2 linked regions of the Paraglaciecola psychrophila 170 genome follow. The protein of the gene in region 1 interacts with the protein of each later gene in a pairwise test. Links are inferred from orthologs where the notes say so. Each region holds a gene or a part of one and is shown on either strand. Other genes may lie near its edges. The genes, in order: def and C427_RS05760.

Evidence for each region.
Region 2: the proteins of def (region 1) and C427_RS05760 interact in binary tests that used the Escherichia coli proteins (3 or more experiments, as listed by UniProt). The link is inferred for Paraglaciecola psychrophila 170 from one-to-one orthologs.

Annotation. Positions count from the first base shown.
Region 1 is NC_020514.1:17,758-28,108, forward strand. Bases 4,659-7,657 are described here. They hold def (peptide deformylase), read right to left. Parts: upstream 6,414-7,657; coding sequence 5,904-6,413; downstream 4,659-5,903. Other genes in these bases: rsmB (16S rRNA (cytosine(967)-C(5))-methyltransferase RsmB), read right to left, coding at 4,659-4,941; fmt (methionyl-tRNA formyltransferase), read right to left, coding at 4,952-5,896; C427_RS00100 (LysM peptidoglycan-binding domain-containing protein), read left to right, coding at 6,621-7,657. Outside these bases: C427_RS00065 (TrkH family potassium uptake protein), read left to right, coding at 1-763; C427_RS00070 (complement resistance protein TraT), read right to left, coding at 778-1,596; C427_RS00075 (hypothetical protein), read right to left, coding at 1,649-1,954; Trk system potassium transporter TrkA, read right to left, coding at 2,211-3,590; more of rsmB, read right to left, coding at 3,616-4,658; more of C427_RS00100, read left to right, coding at 7,658-7,697; DNA-processing protein DprA, read left to right, coding at 7,732-8,868; C427_RS00110 (DUF494 family protein), read left to right, coding at 8,869-9,345; C427_RS00115 (DNA topoisomerase family protein), read left to right, coding at 9,384-9,944; C427_RS00120 (Sua5/YciO/YrdC/YwlC family protein), read left to right, coding at 10,019-10,351. UniProt on the Escherichia coli protein: Removes the formyl group from the N-terminal Met of newly synthesized proteins. Requires at least a dipeptide for an efficient rate of reaction. N-terminal L-methionine is a prerequisite for activity but the enzyme has broad specificity at other positions.
Region 2 is NC_020514.1:1,323,513-1,333,650, reverse strand. The notes cover bases 2,267-5,052. They hold C427_RS05760 (aspartate-semialdehyde dehydrogenase), read right to left. Parts: upstream 4,275-5,052; coding sequence 3,258-4,274; downstream 2,267-3,257. Other genes in these bases: C427_RS05765 (FimV/HubP family polar landmark protein), read right to left, coding at 2,267-2,833. Outside these bases: more of C427_RS05765, read right to left, coding at 1-2,266; C427_RS05750 (alpha/beta fold hydrolase), read right to left, coding at 5,810-6,715; C427_RS05745 (class II aldolase/adducin family protein), read right to left, coding at 6,719-7,474; C427_RS05740 (Crp/Fnr family transcriptional regulator), read left to right, coding at 7,566-8,252; C427_RS05735 (DUF2970 domain-containing protein), read right to left, coding at 8,263-8,448.

The sequences.
Region 1 (10,351 bases):
AGGTCATTTTAATAGTGTGGGTGTGAATATAGTTTGTGTCATATTCCTATGGATTGCGGCGCTAAACTTTGCTCTGCATTACGCTGCTGCTAGTGGGCGTTCCTTAAAGGGATACTTTCGCGATCCAGAACTAAAAGTATTTTTTGTCATACAAGTTAGCTTAGTGTTGATTTGTTTTATTGTGCTAATGCAATTTAGTTGGTACTCAGATGCTGGGATTGCTTTCGACCAAGCCTTAATTCAATCTGTATCTGTGAGCACAACTGCGGGCTTCACCACTACAGACTTCTCGAATTGGCCGGTGTTTTTGCCTATCATGTTAATCTTCTCAAGTTTTATTGGTGGATGTGCAGGCTCAACAGGAGGTGGATTAAAAGTTATTCGAGTGTTCTTGTTATACTTACAAGGCAAAAGAGAGGTCGACCGTTTAATTCACCCTAAGGCGGTTTATTCGGTGAAGTTAGGAGAAAGGGCGCTGCCAGACAGAGTCGTTGAAGCTGTGTGGGGATTCTTTTCAGCTTATGCCATGATCTTTGTCATTATTATGGTGGGTCTTATCGCTACAGGTATGGACGACGTCACAGCTTTTAGTGCAACAGCTGCAACTCTTAATAATTTAGGACCAGGCTTAGGCGAAGTGGCTGCTACATATGCTGATGTGTCTGATAGCGGAAAGTGGTTGTTAATAATAGCAATGCTGTTCGGTAGATTAGAAGTGTTTTCATTGTTAGTACTTTTTTCCCCTACTTTTTGGCGAAGCTAAACATTTATTTTACGTCAAATATAGGGGCATAAATAGTAGCGTTGATGTGCTGTTTTTATACCTCTATATAGTAGGCTAAAAAACGACGCCATAGTGTAGGCTGTTTTACTAAACATAAGGGGTTGAGCTTCTTCGAGTTCTAAATTGGCTTTATTTGCAGTAGTGACAACTCGAGTACGATATTCCTTTTTGTTACTGATTTCTGACATAGTCTGTGTAGAAGCACCGTCATCTGAAATTTCAGCGTTAATTTTTGAGTCTTTACGCACAATGACCCCTTTAGCTGCTTTTTCTTTTATTTGGATGTCAGCCACTAATAAATAAGTTACATCTTTAACTAATGCATTAGCTGTTGTTGATACTAAGCCTCCAATAATGCCTCCTGCCGCTGCATTTCGATATCCACCATCCGTTGCGTAACTAAGAGCAGCACCAGCAGATACACCTTCAAAACCACTCTTTAAATAATTACTCGCGGCTGATGGCGATGCTTTTTCTAAATTACGAACAAATACACTCATACTATATTGTGCATCCGAAGGGCTATCGACTAGAGAATAACCATTTCCACTACTAGTGATTTGTTCTATAAGTGCTGTTCTAAAAGCATTACGATCGAACTCTTGTACAGCAGACCGCACTTCTAAATAAATTTTTCTTTTTTCTGGGGGCACAGGATCTACGAAAATAGAAGTACTGAATTTCGTTTGAACATCTAAGTCTTTTTTTGCAATTGACGTATGAAGCGCTGCACAGCCAGATAAAATAAGTGCGGTGACAGCAATCACAGAAATTTTGAGTTGCTTTATCCTTTGAGTCGTAATGTTTTCCATTTTTTATGAGTTGGTTTTTGTATTTCTTGCGATAACAATAAAATACCTAGTATCAGTAATAATACCGACCGTGATAACGGTGATAATAACGGCAGTTACGATATTGTGTCCAGCTATGGCGCAATAAGTTTCGACATGTATATCCTGGTCGCCAATAAGTCCCAGAGTACTCGGGAGGAGTAACCTTTTTGGCCATCATGTCTTTAACATAAGCATCAACTTCTTTTGGCTTCTCTGCTAAAAAAGGTTTAGACATGACTTCTTGATTGAGTTGATCTTGCATTAAAGCCAGCGCATCTTCTTCTGAATTTTCTTGATGTGCAAAAGAAAATGAAGATATGACAAGCGTGTAAAATATGCCAAAAGAGTATAAAAGAAACTTATTTGATGTGTATTTAGGATGGTGTTCAGTACGGCAAAAGAAAGTATATTTTTTTCATAAATTTCGTCCCTAAAATTTTAATCTTAAATATCTGCTATACATCAATGTAAATTAGCTTAATTAATGTAGTACAAAATAATAACCTTGGAAAGTTATTATTTTGTATAGGCCGCTTATTTTTTATACTAACCAATATCTTTTTATTCAGCTTGCGGGCGAGTAATACAAATTGTTAGCCAAAGAAGAATGCACTGGGTTGAAATAGTTTCTCTACGTGACTAACAAACTTCTTATCAACTAGAAAAAGAATAACGTGATCATTAGCTTCAATTTTTGTGTCACCGTGGGCAATGATGACTTCTTCACTACGGACTATTGCACCTATGGTGGTGCCTGGAGGAAGTTTTATTTCGCGGATTTCTCGTCCAACTACCTTGGAAGTGTTTCTATCTCCATGGGCGATAGCTTCAATGGCTTCTGCTGCACCTCTTCTTAAAGAGTAGACGTTTACAATATCCCCTCGTCTAATATGGGTTAAGAGTGCAGATATGGTGGCTTGTTGTGGAGAAAAAGCGATATCAATTTCTCCACCCTGTACTAAATCTACGTAGGCTCCGCGTTGGATCAGAACCATGGCTTTTTGAGCGCCAAGTCGCTTGGCTAACATGGCTGACATAATGTTGGCTTCGTCATCGTTGGTCACAGCGATAAAAGCGTCAACCTGCTCAACATTTTCTTCAGTCAATAACTCATGATCTGAGGCATCACCAGCAAACACAATGGTTTTATCTAAATGCGCAGAGAGATATTTAGCTCTCTCAGGGTTGAACTCAATTAATTTTACATTGTGATTGTGCTCTAGCATCTTGGCTAGACCGGCTCCTATTAACCCTCCCCCTGCAATCATGATCCGTTTGTAACTTGATTCTAGTTTTTGTAGCTCGCTCATGACCGCACGAATGTTTTTTGTAGCCGCTATAAAAAACACTTCGTCATCAGCTTCAATAATAGTTGTGCCAAGCGGGCGGATTGGTTTACCTCTGCGGTATATAGCAGCCACTCTCGTTTCAACATTAGGGATATGTTCTTTTAGAGTAGAAAGTGCATGACCTACCAATAAACCACCGTAATAAGCTTTAACCGCTACGAGGCTAGCTTTACCATCGGCAAATTCAACTACTTGTAATGCACCTGGATAATCTATCAGGCGTTTTATGGCCTTTGTCACTAATTGTTCTGGAGCAATAAGGTGATCGACTGGAACGTCTTGATGCTTAAAAAGTTGTTCTTGGTAAATAATGTACTGTTCTGAACGAACACGAGCAATTTTAGTCGGCGTTTTAAACAAACTATAAGCAACCTGACAAGCCATCATGTTGCTTTCATCACTGTTGGTTACCGCAATAAGCATGTCGGCATCCTCTGCTCCTGCTTTTTTGAGAACATCTGGATGTGAACCCATGCCGGCCACAACCTGTAAATCTAGCCTGTCTTGCAGGTGTCTTAAAGTATCTGGGTTTGAATCTATGACAGTGATTTCATTTTTTTCACCAACCAAATTTTCAGCCAAAGTGGCACCAACTTGGCCAGCACCAAGGATAATTATCTTCATTCGTGGTATTTAAGCCTTATTATTATTACTGTGATTTTAGCAGTCTGGCATAGTAGAAACCATCCATTTGTTGATCTCCCGGTAAAATCTGTTTGCCGGGGTTTTCCACCGAATCGTTGTAAAAAGTATCATCTAACAATGCATTAGTATTTCGAGATAAAAAGTCACGTATTTGTAAATAGTTTTCTTCGGGTAAAACAGAGCAAGTAACATAAAGCATCATTCCGCCGGGTTTAATGAGCGGCCAAATAGCATCTAATATTTTCTTCTGCAGGCTCACCAATACATCTATATCTTTGGCTTTTCGTAACCATTTAATATCAGGATGGCGGCGAACAATACCAGTAGCAGAACAAGGAGCGTCAAGTAACACCCGATCAAATAGTTGCCCATCCCACCAATTTTCAGGCGTGCTTGCGTCACCTACTATAATCTCAGCGTTGTGACCTAACCTGACCAAGTTCTCTTCTATTCTAATAGCGCGTTTTTTATCTATTTCTAAAGCCACTGTTTTTGCTAAGTTGGGTTGGAATTCAATTATATGACATGTTTTACCCCCCGGAGCCGCGCAACAATCTAGGATAGTTTCTGCTTGTTCTGGCTTAAGATAATGGGCTGCAAGTTGCGCAGCACCATCTTGTACAGCAAACCATCCTAAATCAAAACCGGGTAAGCTAGTGACGTCATAACCCTTTGATAATACCAAGGCTTCTGGATGTTCGGATGAAACTGTATATTCTATACATGCTTTTTCAAGTTCTTCAGAAAAATGTGCATGGGATATTTTGCGAGTGTTAACTCTAAGCCAGATTGGCGCCTTTACTTGCATGTTCGCCGCTAATTCAGCAAAGCCATTTTTATATTCGGCCTCGAGTTTTTTGTACAGCCATTTAGGTAACCCTGACGCTATTTGTTTACTTGGAGCTTCTTGCTTAGATATTTCTTCTCTAATAAATGTTCGCAATATGGCATTCACTAAACCTTTCATGGCGTGTGTATTGAGCGGCTGACATGCCGCAACTGTTTCAGACACAGCCGCATGTTGACTGACTCGGCTAAAAGCTAACTGATAAAATCCCAACATAATCAATTGCTCTACAATTTTGAAGCGATTCTTTAAAGGTTTATCAAGAAGCTGTCTAAGCCAAAATTGCAAAATAGGTAAATTTCGTAAAACACCATAGACCATCTCTTGCAGCCACGCTTTGTCTTGTTCCTTATGTGGTAATTGCGCAGCAGGTAAACATTCCCTCGCGGATTGTCCTTCTTCTAATATCTGGTGTAATACTTTAGCCGCATCAGCACGTAAATTAAAATGATTGTAATGGGAGCCTTTTGACTGCGTATTCATAAAAAACATTTCATATTAGTGAAACACCTACTGCAAACCAATCTGCTCTGCCGTTCAGCACATCGGCGGCTGGCATTGGTTTTTTGCCGGGAAGTTGTAACGTTGTCAACAATAAACTCTGATTACCCGTGGTCACTAAAATGCCTTTTTTATCTGCGTGAATAATTTGGCCAGCTGGGATATCAGGATTTTCGTTTTTAACAACATCAGACGAATATACTTTTATATTGGAGTCGTTAATCGAGAAAAAAGCGACTGGCCATGGATTAAATGCACGAATGTTTCTTTCAAGTTGTTCTGCAGGTAAATCCCAATTAATTTTGGCCTCTTCTTTTGATAATTTTTTTGCGTAAGTGGCCAGCTCATTATCTTGGATCTGAGGTTGTAATTTAGTTAGTGCGTTCAATGTTTCAATTAACGCCTTAGGACCAATCTCAGCTAATTTTTGATATAAGCTGTCACTGGTATCTTGTTTGGTAATGGCAAGTGACTGCTTGAACAACATAGCGCCTGTATCGAGGCCCTCATCCATTTGCATAATTGTCACACCGGTTTCGCTGTCACCCGCCCAAATTGAACGTTGAATTGGCGCAGCTCCTCGCCATTTTGGTAATAAAGAACCGTGCACGTTGAGACAACCCAGTTTTGGAGTTCCTAAAATAGAACTTGGTAAGATCAATCCATATGCGACCACTATCATGATATCTGCTTGTAATTCAGCTAAATCAAGTTGTGCCTCTTCTGTTTTCAACGATTGAGGTTGAAATATAGGGATTGAATATTTAAGAGCCAATTTTTTTACTGAGCTGGCCTGTAACTTTTTACCTCGACCAGCTGGGCGGTCTGGTTGACTGTATACCGCAATAACATCATGTTCAGAGTCTATCAGTGCTTGTAAATGTAATGCTGCAAACTCTGGTGTTCCAGCAAATACTATTTTTAACGGGTTATTCAATTGTATTTTAGCCTTTTGTCGCAAGTCGGGCTTCTTTTTCTAACTTGGTTTTAATCCTCTGGCGTTTAAGCGGGGATAAATAATCCACAAATAATTTGCCTTTTAGATGATCCAATTCATGCTGAATACAGATGGCTAATAAGCCATCTGCTTCTAAAGTGAAATGTTCGCCTGTTTTATCAAGAGCAGAAACAGTGATTTTTTCAGCTCTTTCTACTTGCGCATAATTATTCGGCACAGATAAACAACCTTCTTCGCTGATGGTTTTACCTTCTTTTTGGGTGATTTCAGGATTGATGAAAACCATAGGTGCATCTTGATTTTCCGATACATCCATCACTACCAATTGCTTATGAACGTCGACTTGAGTCGCAGCTAAGCCGATACCGTTTTCATCACGCATGGTGTCGAACATATCAGCGATTATTGCGGTTATGGATTTATCAACTTTTTCTATTTTTTTTGCTACCGTGCGCAACCTCTCATCAGGAAAGCGCAATACATCTAATATTGCCATTGTATTATTCAACTATAATGAGTTTCGGACTCAGGAACTAATGTAACCAATAGTAACTTTACGCTACAGTGAGAGAGTTACTATTGGCCTGTGTATTATATAGTATACGATCAAATAGAATTGACTATTTAATACGGTTTTACCTAAGCTATTCTAACGTAAATCGATCCAAAACATAATAGTCACTGCATCAAGGTGTATATAAGAATGACGAGCAAAAAATTAATTAGGTTGCTGATGCTGTTGGTGCTCATGCCATTATATGTTTTAGCAGACAGCATTTTAGTAAAAGAAACCGCTCCCGAAGTTTATGTAGTAAAAAAAGGTGATACGTTGTGGGATATATCCAATATGTATTTGGATATGCCTTGGCAATGGCCACAGCTGTGGCGCACCAACGTACATATAACCAACCCTCATCTTATTTACCCCGGTGATGAGTTACGCTTAGTTAAAAATGAAAAGGGTGAAACTGTTCTAGAGGTAGCCAGAGATTCAGTAAAACCTGAAATTAAGCTTTCTCCTGAAGGGGCTAAATCGTTTAAAACGCCTGAGGCTATCACCGCACTGCCGTGGTCAGTCATTAAGCCTTATATAGAAAACGAGATGATTATGTCGCAACAATCTTATGATCGTTATCCTTATGTATTGGGCGACCATGAAGGGGCCGTGCGCTTTGCTACTGACAACTTAGTACTTGGAAAAGCCTCTCGGCGTAGTAAAGAGAACTTAAACATTGTCCGGAAGCAAAATGAGCTTTACGACATGGACGGCAATTTTATCGGTTTACAGATTCGTCATTTAGCTAATGCTAAGTTAATGGATGCTGACCTAGGTAACCAAAATCTAATTAAGATATTAGAAGCTAAATTAGAGGTTAAGCGAGGTGATAAGATCATTCCTGCTGTTGCAACCGAACTACAAGAAATATTGCTCACTGCCGCGACAAATCAAACTGGCTATATTATTGATGACTTAGAGCAACATAACTTGTTGGGCAAATATAATGTGGTGGTGCTGGATCTTGGGGCTGATCAAGTTTCTGCTGGGACCATCATGGGCATATACAGTCAAGGACCAAGAATTATTGACAGTAAGCAACCCAAATATGAGGGCGAGACTGACATGATCCGTAGTGCTTTTAATCAAGGAGATGAAATTTCTCAGCCCGCTATAAAGGTTGGCGAGGTTATTGTATTTAAAGCTTTTGATGTAGCAAGTTATGCACTTATTACTAAATCAGCTAAAGTTATAAAAAGAGGAATGATAGTAGCAAAGCCTTAGAATTAGCTGTGGGCTAACTACCTAGAGAAAAAATATGCAACAGGATGTTGATTTAGAAGGTAGTGAAAGGGGCGAGCTGGGAAATTGGTTGAAGTTGACTCAAGTTCCCAATTTTTCAGTCGGAAGCTTGAAAAAATTAAAACAAAAGTTTGCTGTGGGGTTATCGGATTTATTTAATTCATCAAAAGGGCAGTTAGAGGCGCTAGGTTTTAATCCCCAACAAGTTGCAGCAATTTTATATCCTAATATGCATATCGTAAACGTTAGCTTGCATTGGCTCAATATTACTAACAACCGTTTTCTACTGCATTTCGATCATCCTAATTATCCAACGTTGCTCAAACAGATTTCTAGTCCACCACCAATATTATACGGTTATGGCAATCCAAAGCATTTAAATAACCATCAGATTGCGATGGTTGGGAGTAGAGCTCCGAGCCCACAGGGAAAGGAAAACGCCACACTTTTTGGTAGGCGGTTAAGCGAATGCGGCTGGACAGTTACCAGTGGTTTAGCCCTTGGCATTGACGGGTTGTCCCATCAAGGTGCTGTTTTAGGAGGTTTTACAACGATAGCTGTTCTAGGTACGGCTATTGATAAAATGTATCCTCGACGTCATATAGTGTTAGCTGAGCAGATTTTGCAAAATGATGGTGTGATTATTTCTGAGTTTGCACCTAACACGCCTGGACGACCAGAATACTTTCCAAGACGAAATCGTATTATTAGTGGTATATCTGGTGGGACTTTAATCGTTGAAGCGGCAATTAAGAGTGGCTCGTTAATTACTGCAAGATGTGCTTTAGAGCAAAATAGAGAAGTATTTGCGCTACCGGGAAATATTCACAACCCCATGACTGCAGGATGTCATTATTTAATACAACAGGGGGCAAAGCTGGTGACATGTGTAAACGATATTAATGAAGAGTTTCAAAATCTTATTTTATCTACTTCAGGTATAAAAGCAGAAAAACTGGAAAAAAACATGTCACAAAGCTTGGCTTCAGACAATTTGTTAGATAGTGTAGATTTTGAAGTAACGCCAGTAGATATAGTGGCTCAGCGTAGCGGCATAGAAGTAGCGGATGTAATGTCACAATTATTAGAATATGAATTGCGCGGCCTAGTGACCTCTATTCCCGGCGGTTACATTAAATTGGGGAAAAAATAGATGTTCGATATCCTCATGTACTTATTTGAAAACTTTATTCATAACGAAACTGAAATACGGGTCGATCAAGACGAGTTGACGGATGAACTAGTCAGAGCCGGTTTTCATCATGATGAGATATATAAAGCGCTATCTTGGTTAGAAAAACTTGCTGCATTGCAAGAAACAGATATAAAACCCTATTTAGCTAAAGGTCCTAATTCCTTTGTTACCCGTGTTTACACACAAGACGAAGAAATGCGCTTGGATGTAGAGTGTCGTGGTTTTCTAATGTTCCTCGAACAAATCAATGTATTAGATTCATTTACCCGAGAAATGGTGATTGATAGAGTGATGGAGATTGACTCCAAAGAATTTTGTCTAGAGGACATGAAATGGGTCGTGTTGATGGTGCTGTTTAATGTACCAGGTAAAGAAAATGCTTACGCTCAGATGGAAGATTTGTTATTTGAAGAGCCGGAAGGTCCACTTCACTAATTGTTTCTTATCTATAAACAATAAGAGTGATTTAATAAATGTCTAAGATTGATCACTCTCTGTTTTCAGCTAACGCGTCTGAGCAAGTTTTCGGGCCTTGTCCCAAGTGCAATGCCAAATTAAATATCAGAAGAGGTAAGTCTGGCGCTTTTATTGGTTGCAGCCATTATCCAGAATGTGACTTTTCAAAGCCATTACACGAATATGAAAATGCAGAAATCAAAAAGATTGAGGGATCTGTATGTCCGTTATGCCAATCTCAGTTAGTGATTAAAAAAGGGCGGTTTGGGTTGTTTATTGGTTGCAGTGACTTTCCTGATTGTGAGTATATTGAGTCAAACTCTAATAGTGAGGTAACTCAATTAAACTGTCCCTCGTGCAAAAAAGGACATATTACTAAGCGGGCAAATAAGTTTGGCAAGTCATTTTATGCATGTGATAATTATCCTAAATGTAAGTATCTATTGAATTTTCCGCCTGTTGATTACCCATGTCCAGAATGCTACTGGCCGATCATGCAAGAGAAAAAAAGTGGTACTGAAGTTGAACTGTTATGTCCACAAAAAAAATGTCAATGTAAAATTCCTAAACCTCAATAACGCACGATAAATGTCTTTTTTGTGTTGCACTTTGAATTATATACTTGAGTTAAAATAGACTTATTTAGGATTAAATGAAACTGCTATCAATAATTGAAGATGCAGAGCTTATCATTCAAACTTTGCAGCAAGGGGCGTTGATTGCTTACCCAACTGAAGCTGTATTTGGACTTGGATGTGATCCAGATAATGAAGCTGCTGTGCATAGGCTACTGGCTCTGAAACAACGTCCTGTTGATAAAGGTTTGATCCTAGTCGCTAAAACTTATTCACAGTTATTACCTTATATCGATGATTCAAAGATTCCAATGCATAAACGCACTGAAATTTTTTCAAGCTGGCCTGGTCCAGTGACATGGTTATTACCCGCTGCTAAACAAACACCTAAATGGATTACCGGTGATAGT
Region 2 (10,138 bases), 1.3 Mb from region 1 along the record:
CAAACGTTCCGTCCAATAAAGCGGCGATATCAAACCCAGTATCATCTTCTTCTAATGATAAATCGTCGTCAAAATCAATAGTTTCGAGCATTTCATCAAAGCTTGAGCCTTCAAGCTCTTCGATGATCCCATCATCTTCATCAGCATTAGTCTGCTTTTGATTAGGTTTGACATCATCATCTAACCAATCGCCTAACCCCGGTAAATCATCTAATTCATCACGACTATTTTGTGATGACTCGAACGATAATCCATCGATAGTTTCATCAAATGCATTATCAAGTTCACTATCATCAAAATCGTCAACCGATTCCCCCTCATCAAGAGTTGGAGATGTCGAGGAGAGTGGCTCACGAGGTTGATTTTTAATAACAAAATCGTCGGCCGAGAACTCTAAATCATCAAGTGAACTAATAGATGCAGGTTCATTTGATGTGAGATCTTCTAATACCTCATCCAACTCTTCTTTTTCAAAATCTTCTAAGGCTTTTTCTAGCTGATCTTCATCTAATGTAGAGTCACTATTGGTTGGCATGTCGAAGTCTTCATTTAACTCAGTGTCGAGTTCATCGTCTTCATCTATGCTGTCGTCAGCTAACTCTTCGTCTTCAACCGCTTGTTCTGACTCAGGTAACTCTTCAACTGCAACAGCCTGTTCTGGCTCAGCTAGCTCTTCAGCGTCAACTGCTTGTTCTGGATCAGGTAACTCTTCGTCTTCAACCGCTTGTTCAGGCTGAGCTAACTCTTCAGCTGCAACAGCTTGCTCTGGCTCAGGTAATTCTTCAGCTTCAACTGATTGTTCTGGCTCAGCTAACTCTTCATCTTCAACAACTTGTTCTGAATCAGCTAGCTCTTCATCTTCAACCGCTTGTTCAGGCTCAGATAACTCTTCGTCTTCAACTGCTTGTTCTGGCTCAGGTAACTCTTTAGCTTCAACTGACGGCTCTGGCTCAACTATCTCTTCAGCTGTATCAGCTAGCTCTTCAGCTGTATCAGCTAGCTCTTCAGCTTGAACGGATTGTTGTGTATCTTGCAGAACTTCAGATATATCAACTTCGATTTCATCGTCTATATTTTCTTGATCAAACTCATCACCCAATAAGTCTTCATCTATCTCTTCAGCTAAACCATCAAACTTTTGAATACCAAGCTGTGGCTCTTCTACATCGAATAATTCATCGTCATCGTCATCGTCATCGTCAGGTAACATAGAACGCATTTGTTCAACTTGTTCCAACTCGTCAATTAGACTGCCTGTAACGCTATCCAGTTCTTCATTTTGAGAAATTATTTCTTTATCAAGATTCTGTAATACTTCTTCGTTGATATCTTCTGAATCATCTATTAAAGGGGTTTCAACACTTTCTTCTATTGATTCAGCAAGTAAGTCATCAATACTAATCTCAGGTTGCTCTTCGTCATCCACCGCAGATTCAGTTATAGCTTCATCATTATCTGTAACCGGTGCAAGTAAAGATTCATCCTCTTCATATTCAATGTCATCGACTTCAGCGTCGACTTTTGGTTCGTCTTCTTCGGTTAACATGTCATCAAGGTCAGAATTATCATCGCTGTCTTGTACTTCTGCTAACAGATCATCGTCGTCTTCATCGAATAAACTATCTAAGTCATCTTGCTCAACAACTTCAGAGCCAACTTCAAATTCTTCGTCGAGTAATTCATCTAGGTCATCATCTCCAAGATTATCAAACATCTCAGGGTCATCATCAATACTATCGCCTAGCGCATCATCTAACGATTCTTCCAGCTCTCCAGATAACACATCATCGAGTAAATCGTCATCGCCAAACAAATTATCATCGTCTAATTCGTCATCACCTTCTCCCGATAATTCAGCTCTCAGTGCATCCGACAAATTATCCATTTCAGCAGCAATAGGGTCCAAAGAAAGATCATCTAAATCCTCTTCTTCAGGCTTAACAAACGCAGGGGCGTTGCGCTTAATCATCCAATAGGCAAAAGCAGACAGTGCTAATAAAATCGGTAATGTGAACAGCAAGATAAGCGTAATAGGGTTGTCTAGCCAAGACGTTTCTTGTTTCGCCATTTGAGCAGCTTTTAGCGCATCATCTTGACGAGACTTTTCTAATAACTCTTTAATGCTCTCGCCAATTTGATTCATTTGCAGCGACTTTTGCTGTCCCTCACTGCGCATTTCATCAATGTCGGCATTGACTTTATTTAATCTTTCAGATAGTTGTTGATTATTATCCAGAATACTTTGCACAGTGCTAATCGATTCGGCAAATTGCTTCCGAATGGCCAAAAATTGGCGATTTTGTGCCTCGTCGATAGCACCTAATTTTTCTTCTATTAATTCCCGAGTTTGATCCAAAGCGGCAGTATTTTTTGCTTGTTGGGCAGACTGACTTGAAGTGTTCGACTTTAAGCTCTGTGCGTCTAGCTCTGCTTTTTGTTTGGCTTGACTGTTGTTAAAACTGGAAATATAAGCTTCCGATGGCATTCTTAATATCGAGCCGTCTTTCAAAAAATTAAGATTTTGTTGTTCAAAAGCGTCAAGATTAAGCTCGTATATAGCTTGCATGACCTGGTAAATAGAAAGCGAGTTATTTGGACGATAATTCTGAGAAATTTGCCATAACGTATCCGAAGAGACTACAGGGCCATAAGTATCAGACTGATTGCCTCTTTGAGTTTGAGGCTGGGTTTGGCGTTGAGGTTGTGGCTCTGAGTACCTAGGCGTTAAATTTTTAGGACCTCTTAAATCCCCCTGTTGAGAATAGGCGGCAGGAATAGCGGTAACAAAATTCAGCACAATTAAAAGATGTACTGCTATTTTTTGCAAATTCATATGATTTCTTTATGCCCCAAAATACCAATCCTCGTTATGATTGACGTCACAGCGCACCGCAACATTCAATTTTGCACAACATATTTACATTATTTCTTGAATCTTAATTAAATTTTTATCTATATAAATTAACTAGTTATGTGATTTCACATAGTGCCATTTTATTGGATTTTAACAAACTATTCATTTTAATTCATACTACCTAGCAAGTCGTATTCCAAGTTTGAAGACGGCGCATAAATACTCACATAACTATAAACCAGTTGGCCTGTTTGATCTAGAATGACGAGCTGATCGGAAAGATACTAATTTAAGAAGTTATCGGCAATAGGAAAGAATTGATGAGGGCCTACATAGGATACTCAAAAGGCCTGATACTTTTTATATCTCTGAGACATATAAACTGCAACAGGCCCTAATATATTTACATGTAATCGCGGATAAGCACTTCAGCAATCTGCACACTGTTAGTTGCAGCGCCTTTGCGTACGTTGTCTGAAACAACCCATAGGTTAATACCATTAGGATGAGAGATATCGTTTCTGATACGACCAACATGTACATCATCGTTACCGCTAGCGCTACTAACTTGGGTAGGAAAATTTTCTCTATCCCTGTGCAGCACTATGCCCGGCGCATTGGCTAATAATTCTTTCACTTCTTCGGCATCAATTGGCGCACGTGTTTCAAGGTGAATGGCTTCACCGTGACCGTAAAATACAGGAACACGTACAGCCGTGGCATTCACTAAAATAGTGTCGTCACCCATGATTTTTTTCGTTTCCCACACCATTTTCATTTCTTCTTTGGTGTAATCGTTATCCATAAAAACATCAATTTGTGGAATAACGTTGAAAGCAATTTGGCGACTAAAAGCTTCAGTTTTCACTTCTTTGCCACTTAGCAGCGCCGCAGTTTGATGAGCTAACTCGTCAATTGCCGCTTTACCACCACCAGACACAGACTGGTAAGTGCATACATTAATCCGCTCAATACCAACCGCATCGTGAATAGGCTTTAACGCCACCATCATTTGAATAGTTGAACAGTTCGGATTAGCAATAATGTTTCGATTACGAAAGTCAGCTAATGCTTGAGGATTCACTTCTGGCACCACCAATGGAATATCGGCTTCGTAGCGAAATTGGGACGTATTATCGATGACGACACATCCCGCATCAGCTGCAATAGGTGCGAACTTTTCTGATACGCTACCACCAGCAGAAAAGAAGCCTAGTTGTACCTTGCTCCAATCAAATTCATCCGCGTCTAAAACGGTAATTTCTTTCCCTTTGAAAGTTACCTTTCCACCAGCAGAACGAGCACTGGCTAATGGATAAAGTTTGTTGATCGGGAAATCTCTCTGTTCAAGAATTTCGATCATGTGTTGTCCTACTAATCCAGTAGCGCCCAACACGGCAACATCAAAGGCCCGAGACATGGCTTTATTACTCCTAAAATTTTAAATTGTTGGTTAAATTGTATTTTTGGCTCACCTATTTGGCAGCTAAAAATCCAATGTCGTAGATTGCCTTCGAATCAGCAAAATTTCCAGTGTTTAGCGTTATTGCCGAAAATTCTCTTCTTATAGGATAGTGTTTTCGGATATATCTAAACTGCTCAGCGCCGTGCATATTTGCTCTAAAGTGTTGATCATCTGTCTCAATGTTATACACATTTAAAACTAATTTATGCAATATTTGCCAAAAATCTTGTTTATCATTTATTTGTATCGTATTAAGCTCGGCCCTAGGTAAGTAGTCAGATAACTTTTTGTCAGCTTGAATACCTAAATGTTTGCACAAGGCCAAATAAAGCATTTCAGTCCCTCTAGCTTTGCCTTCTATGGTATGGCCGGCGATATGCGCAGTAGCCAAGGCGGTGTGCGGAATTAAGTCAAGATTGATACTAGGTTCGTTTTCCCACACATCGAGTACTAAGTTCAGTGACGTTCCTTGCTCAAAAAGCTCGAGTGCGGCTTGATTGTTGATCACTTCTCCGCGACATGCATTGATCAACAGCTGATTGTCACTAAGTGCTGCCAATCTAGTTTTGTTGAATAAGTCTTGGGTGGGGTAAGGTCCATCTTTAACCCAAGGTACATGCAACGTGATCACGTCACACTGCATTATATCGTTCATTGTCACGAATTCTCGCTCGTCACCAGCATCAGCCAGAGGCGGATCGCATAACTTATGGCGAATACCCAAAACAGTCAATACTCTTGCCAAAGCACTTCCCACATGACCTGCGCCAACAATGCCCACTGTTTTATCTGCTAATTGCCAGTTAAGCCTTTTACCCATGACCAACATGGCACTTAATACATACTCAGCCACAGCGACCGCATTACAACCGCCAGCCGAGATAAAAGGAATATTCTGGTCAGCCAAATAATTTTGATCAATATGATCGGTGCCCGCAGTGGCGGTGGCCACAAATTGCAGTTGTTTGTTGTTAGCTAATAGCTGCTGGTTAACCTTAGTGGTAGAACGCACCAACAACACATCTGCATCGGCCAGCGTCTCTGCGTTAATCGTTTTGTGAGAAAACACTTCACACTCGCCAAGCTCAGAAAAAACTCTGCCGCATAAGGCATACTGTCTTCGTAATATATTTTCATGGTGATGATCTAGGATAAGTATCTGCAAGTGCCGGTATTATGCCACCATGTAGATGATTTAAAACATGACTCTGTGTTATTAAATTATTTATTGTTGCGCCTGATACACCTTTTTAAAGGTAAACGCTTGGGATGTTTCTGCCTTAGCATTGAGCAGCGCCAACCTATCTTTCGCTTCTTGAATACTTGGGTAATGCCCTGCAAGCAGCCATCATAAAGCATACGTTTGTTTGGTAGTAGCTTCAAACCACTCCTTTTTACGCTTCAAAAAGTCAATGTTAAGCGTTTTAAACATAAACTGCTTCAACACCTCAACCGATTGCCAAACAGACATATTCACTAGCATATTAGGGTTAAGTGTTAATAAAGCAATTTGTTATCTCAGTCAAAAAAGTACGATATAAAGACAATACTTTTTCTGGCGCTTCCAACTGTGGGTAATGCCCCACATCTAGCGCTGTGGTTCTTGAATGAGGAATAATGTCGATATAATGATCGAGCATATGTTGCCCTGAGATGGGGTCGTGCACACCATTGATAAAATATAGAGGTACAACGGTGCTGATCATGCTTTCTACCCAACGTTTTCCGTGCTGGTTGCGTTCATCTATATAACTTAATAACTTGGGTAAAACCTTTTTGCCATTATTGTGCTCAATGAGTTGCCATAAAATATCTATTTCATAGTCACTAGGTTGACTGTCGGCAGCAAATATTTTGTTAAAACCTCTGGCTAAACTCGCTTTATTCATAAAGTGACTGGCTAAACCACCGAATCGACTTTTCAATAACTTCTGAGCAAACAAAGGCCTGTGATGAGAAGCAAATAAGCCACCATTTAAAAAACAAATAGATAAAATCTTAGCCGCGTTATCAATAGCGTCTTGGCGACTTAATAGTTCTTGGGCAACCGAATCACCATAATCGTGGGCCAAAATATGGTATTGCTTCACACCTTGTTTACTCAGTAATGCCTGCACAATGTCGGCTTGCTCAAGCAAACTATATTGATGTTCTGAGGGTTTATCAGATAAACCAAAACCCAATAAATCTAGACTCAGTAAACGGTATTGCGCGGCTAAATGTTTCCACTGAAAATGCCAATCCCAAGCGGCACTTGGAAAGCCATGAATAAACAAGATGGTTTCTTGTTTAGGATTTCGTTCAAAGTTAAGTGATTGCCAATGAGCGATACGATGGCCGCACAACTCACTGAAATCAGCATGTTTTTGATAGTTTTCAAAGGTAAGTTGCTTCAAAAGTTATTGATCGTAGCCAGGATTAGTTCGGTCTAATTTACGCAATATTCCCGGCCATGCCAAGGCTCCTCCTGCAGAACGTGTCACTTGCTTAGCCTGAGCCTGAATACCCGCCAATATCTGAGGCGGAATAAGGATCAGTTCTTGGCCACTGGCCTGAGCTTTCAGCTGAATTTGGCATGAACATTCTAGTAAATACATCCCTAAAAATGCATCGGCAATAGTTCCAGCACAAGTTAACAAACCATGATTACGCAAAATCATAAATCGGGTGTCCCCCAAATCAGCCACCAAACGTGACTTTTCATCCGGATTCAGCGCTACACCTTCATAGTCATGGTAAGACAATGATGAAAGAGCAAACAGAGATTGTTGACTTAGAGGTAACAATCCTTGTGCAGTGGCAGACACGGCAATACCTGCTGCGGTATGCAAATGCATCACACAATGAGCATCTTCACGGGCTTCATGCACAGCACTATGGATCGTAAATCCTGCTGGATTAATCTCATAATCCGAATCCATCACTTTATTACCTTGCAGGTCCACTTTGACCAAACTCGACGCCGTGACTTCTTCAAACATCAGACCATAGGGATTAATTAAAAAATGATGCTCTGGCCCTGGTACACGTGCCGATATATGAGTGAAAACTAAATCATCCCAGCCAAACATAGCCACTGCACGATAACTTGCAGCTAAATCGACTCGGGCTTGCCATTCTTGTTCACTGACTTGTTTTTTTACTGAAGCTGCCATTGGTATCGCTCTTAGTTGAATATTTATTAACATAAGATAAGCTATCAAGCACGATCCAAACTGTCGCCAAAATGACAATTGAGAAGTTTATATGCCATTAAATGAAATTCGAAAAATTCTCTCGCAAAATGCATGGTTTGCTTCTTTGCCAGAATCGTTAGCGGATACGTTACTTGAAAAAGGTAAGGTGAAAGTTCTGCACGACCAACAAATATTGCATCAAAAAAATGACTTGGCGGATGGATTTTATTGTGTTGTTAGCGGGCGTATTCGTATTAGTAACTTCACAGTTGAAGGTAAAGAGCTGGTATTGACTTGGATCCAGCCTGGTAATTGGTTTGGTGAAATTTCAATGATAGACGGTCAACCTCGCACCCACGATGCTCATGCTGAAGAGACAACAATACTATTAAAAATACCTAAATCCGTATTTGAGCAATTATTTATCGCGCACCATCAATGGTCGCAACATATTATGCGTCTGTTGTGTCTAAGAGTGCGCGCTACATTCAGCCTGATAGATGAAACAGGCTGCCTATCCTTGAAAGGGCAATTATGTAAAAGGTTAAGTCTGATGCATCAGGGATTAGAAGAACAACAATCAAAGAACATGGAGATTACGATTTCTCAAGATGCCTTAGCGCAGCTTATTCATAGCTCAAGGCAAACAGTGAACAAAGTTTTACAAGGTTTACAAACAGACAAGGTTATCGCACTGCGTTACGGAAAGATCGTCATTTTAGACAGAAACGCCCTTGAGACATTAACTCAGATTTAAAGCAGAAGAGTTATAGCACCATATTCACAATTAAAATTAATATACCAATTAGCCCCAGCACAAATATCACACCAACTATTGCATAAGGTACAAAAGACGTCTGTTCAAAATCACTTTTATAATTGGCATCGCTCTGCACACCTAACACACTAGCAGCAACACTTTTAATTACATGCCATAAATTTTTTTTTGCCATCTAAGTATGATCTCTGTGTTTGTAACCTTGATTGACCATTTATGTACAACCAATGCCTTGTTATCGATTTGCTGCAAAGTGTGCCATATCAAGGGAGAGAAGTATTGATAGTTTTATGCCATGTGGGCCACATGTACCCTTGCAGGCTTTTGATTTAATTCCTTCTAACCAAACACTCTTCTTATAAACTGCATCCAGCACGGCTGACACCTGCACGTTACCTAAAGGTCAATTGCAGCAGAGGATCCCACACTTTTTTTCACCAGCAATAACGCCGCTTCATGACGGGCGTGCACAAAAGAATGAATATTGAGCCCTGACATCGCAGATTGTTCGGCGCGGCTATTCACCTTAACAATCAATTTGGCCAGGGGATAATAATCCAGCACCGCTTGGCAGATGATTTTTTTGGTTATCAAGGTATTCATGGTGATAATAATGCTGAATGACTGCTCAACTCTGAGAGACTCCAATACGGAGAGCTTTTCCAAGTGACCAAAATAAGCCTGATAACCACGCTCCCGGGCGAGTAATACATGGGGTAAATTGTCAGAGATAATCACAAAGCTCTTATCTTGTTTTTTCAGCTCCTTGGCAACAATGCGCCCCACTATGGTAAAGCCACAAATAATAATATGATTATGAGCGGCTATAGGCGTAATTTTGTCTGATTCAAAAAATTCCACCACAAAATAAGACGCCAATTTATAGATATTATTCACCATAAAAGGCGTGACTATCATGGATAACACAGTAACTAATATCAGAAAACTGCCTAACTCTTCAGAGATAATGTGCTGACTGGTCGCCAAAGAAAATATAGCAAAAGAAAACTCACCAATTTGACACAAGGCGATGGCTGACTTAATGGCATCACTCTTGTTGGCCTTGCGGCGAATTAAAGTAAAAATGATCGTGGCTTTCACTAACATGGTCAGCAGCAATACCCCTAACACCAAAAAGAACTCTTGGTAAAAATAATGGATATCTATCTTGGTACCAATAGAAAAGAAAAAGGCCCCAAGCAAGATATCTTTGTATGACGCAATATCAGACTCCACTTTTACATGGTAATGCGTCTCGGCGATAATCATGCCGGCAATAAATGCACCGAGAGAATAAGTAAAGCCCATTTCATGGGCCAATAACGAAGCACCCATCACTATGCTCAACACTGAGCCTAAAAACAGCTCTTCGAGTTTGGCATGGGTAGAAAAATGCAATAACCATTCAATCAGTTTTTTACCTAAGGTAAACATAAAAATGATAACCGCGGCGGCCGACAGCAGGGTTTTTATTAGGATTTCCTGCATAGACAGTTCGTTATTAGCTAAAAAGCTAATCATTAACAAAATCGGTATCACCGCCAAGTCTTGAAAAATCAGGATTGCCACAGACTTTTCACCATAAGGTGTCATGATATCTTTAGATTTTTTTAGGTAAGTCAGCACGATTGCGGTAGACGACAAACTAAAAGATAAAGCGATCACAATCGATGAGATGGTGTCCAGAGCAAAGATATAATGGGCTACGGGATAAATCACTACAGCACTGAGCACCACTTGCAAAGTACCGTTAATAAACACCACTTCACGCATTTTTTTCAGCTTAGCAAAAGACATCTCTAAGCCAATAGTAAACATTAAAAACACGATGCCAAATTCACCAATTAAGTCCAAAGAGCTTAAGT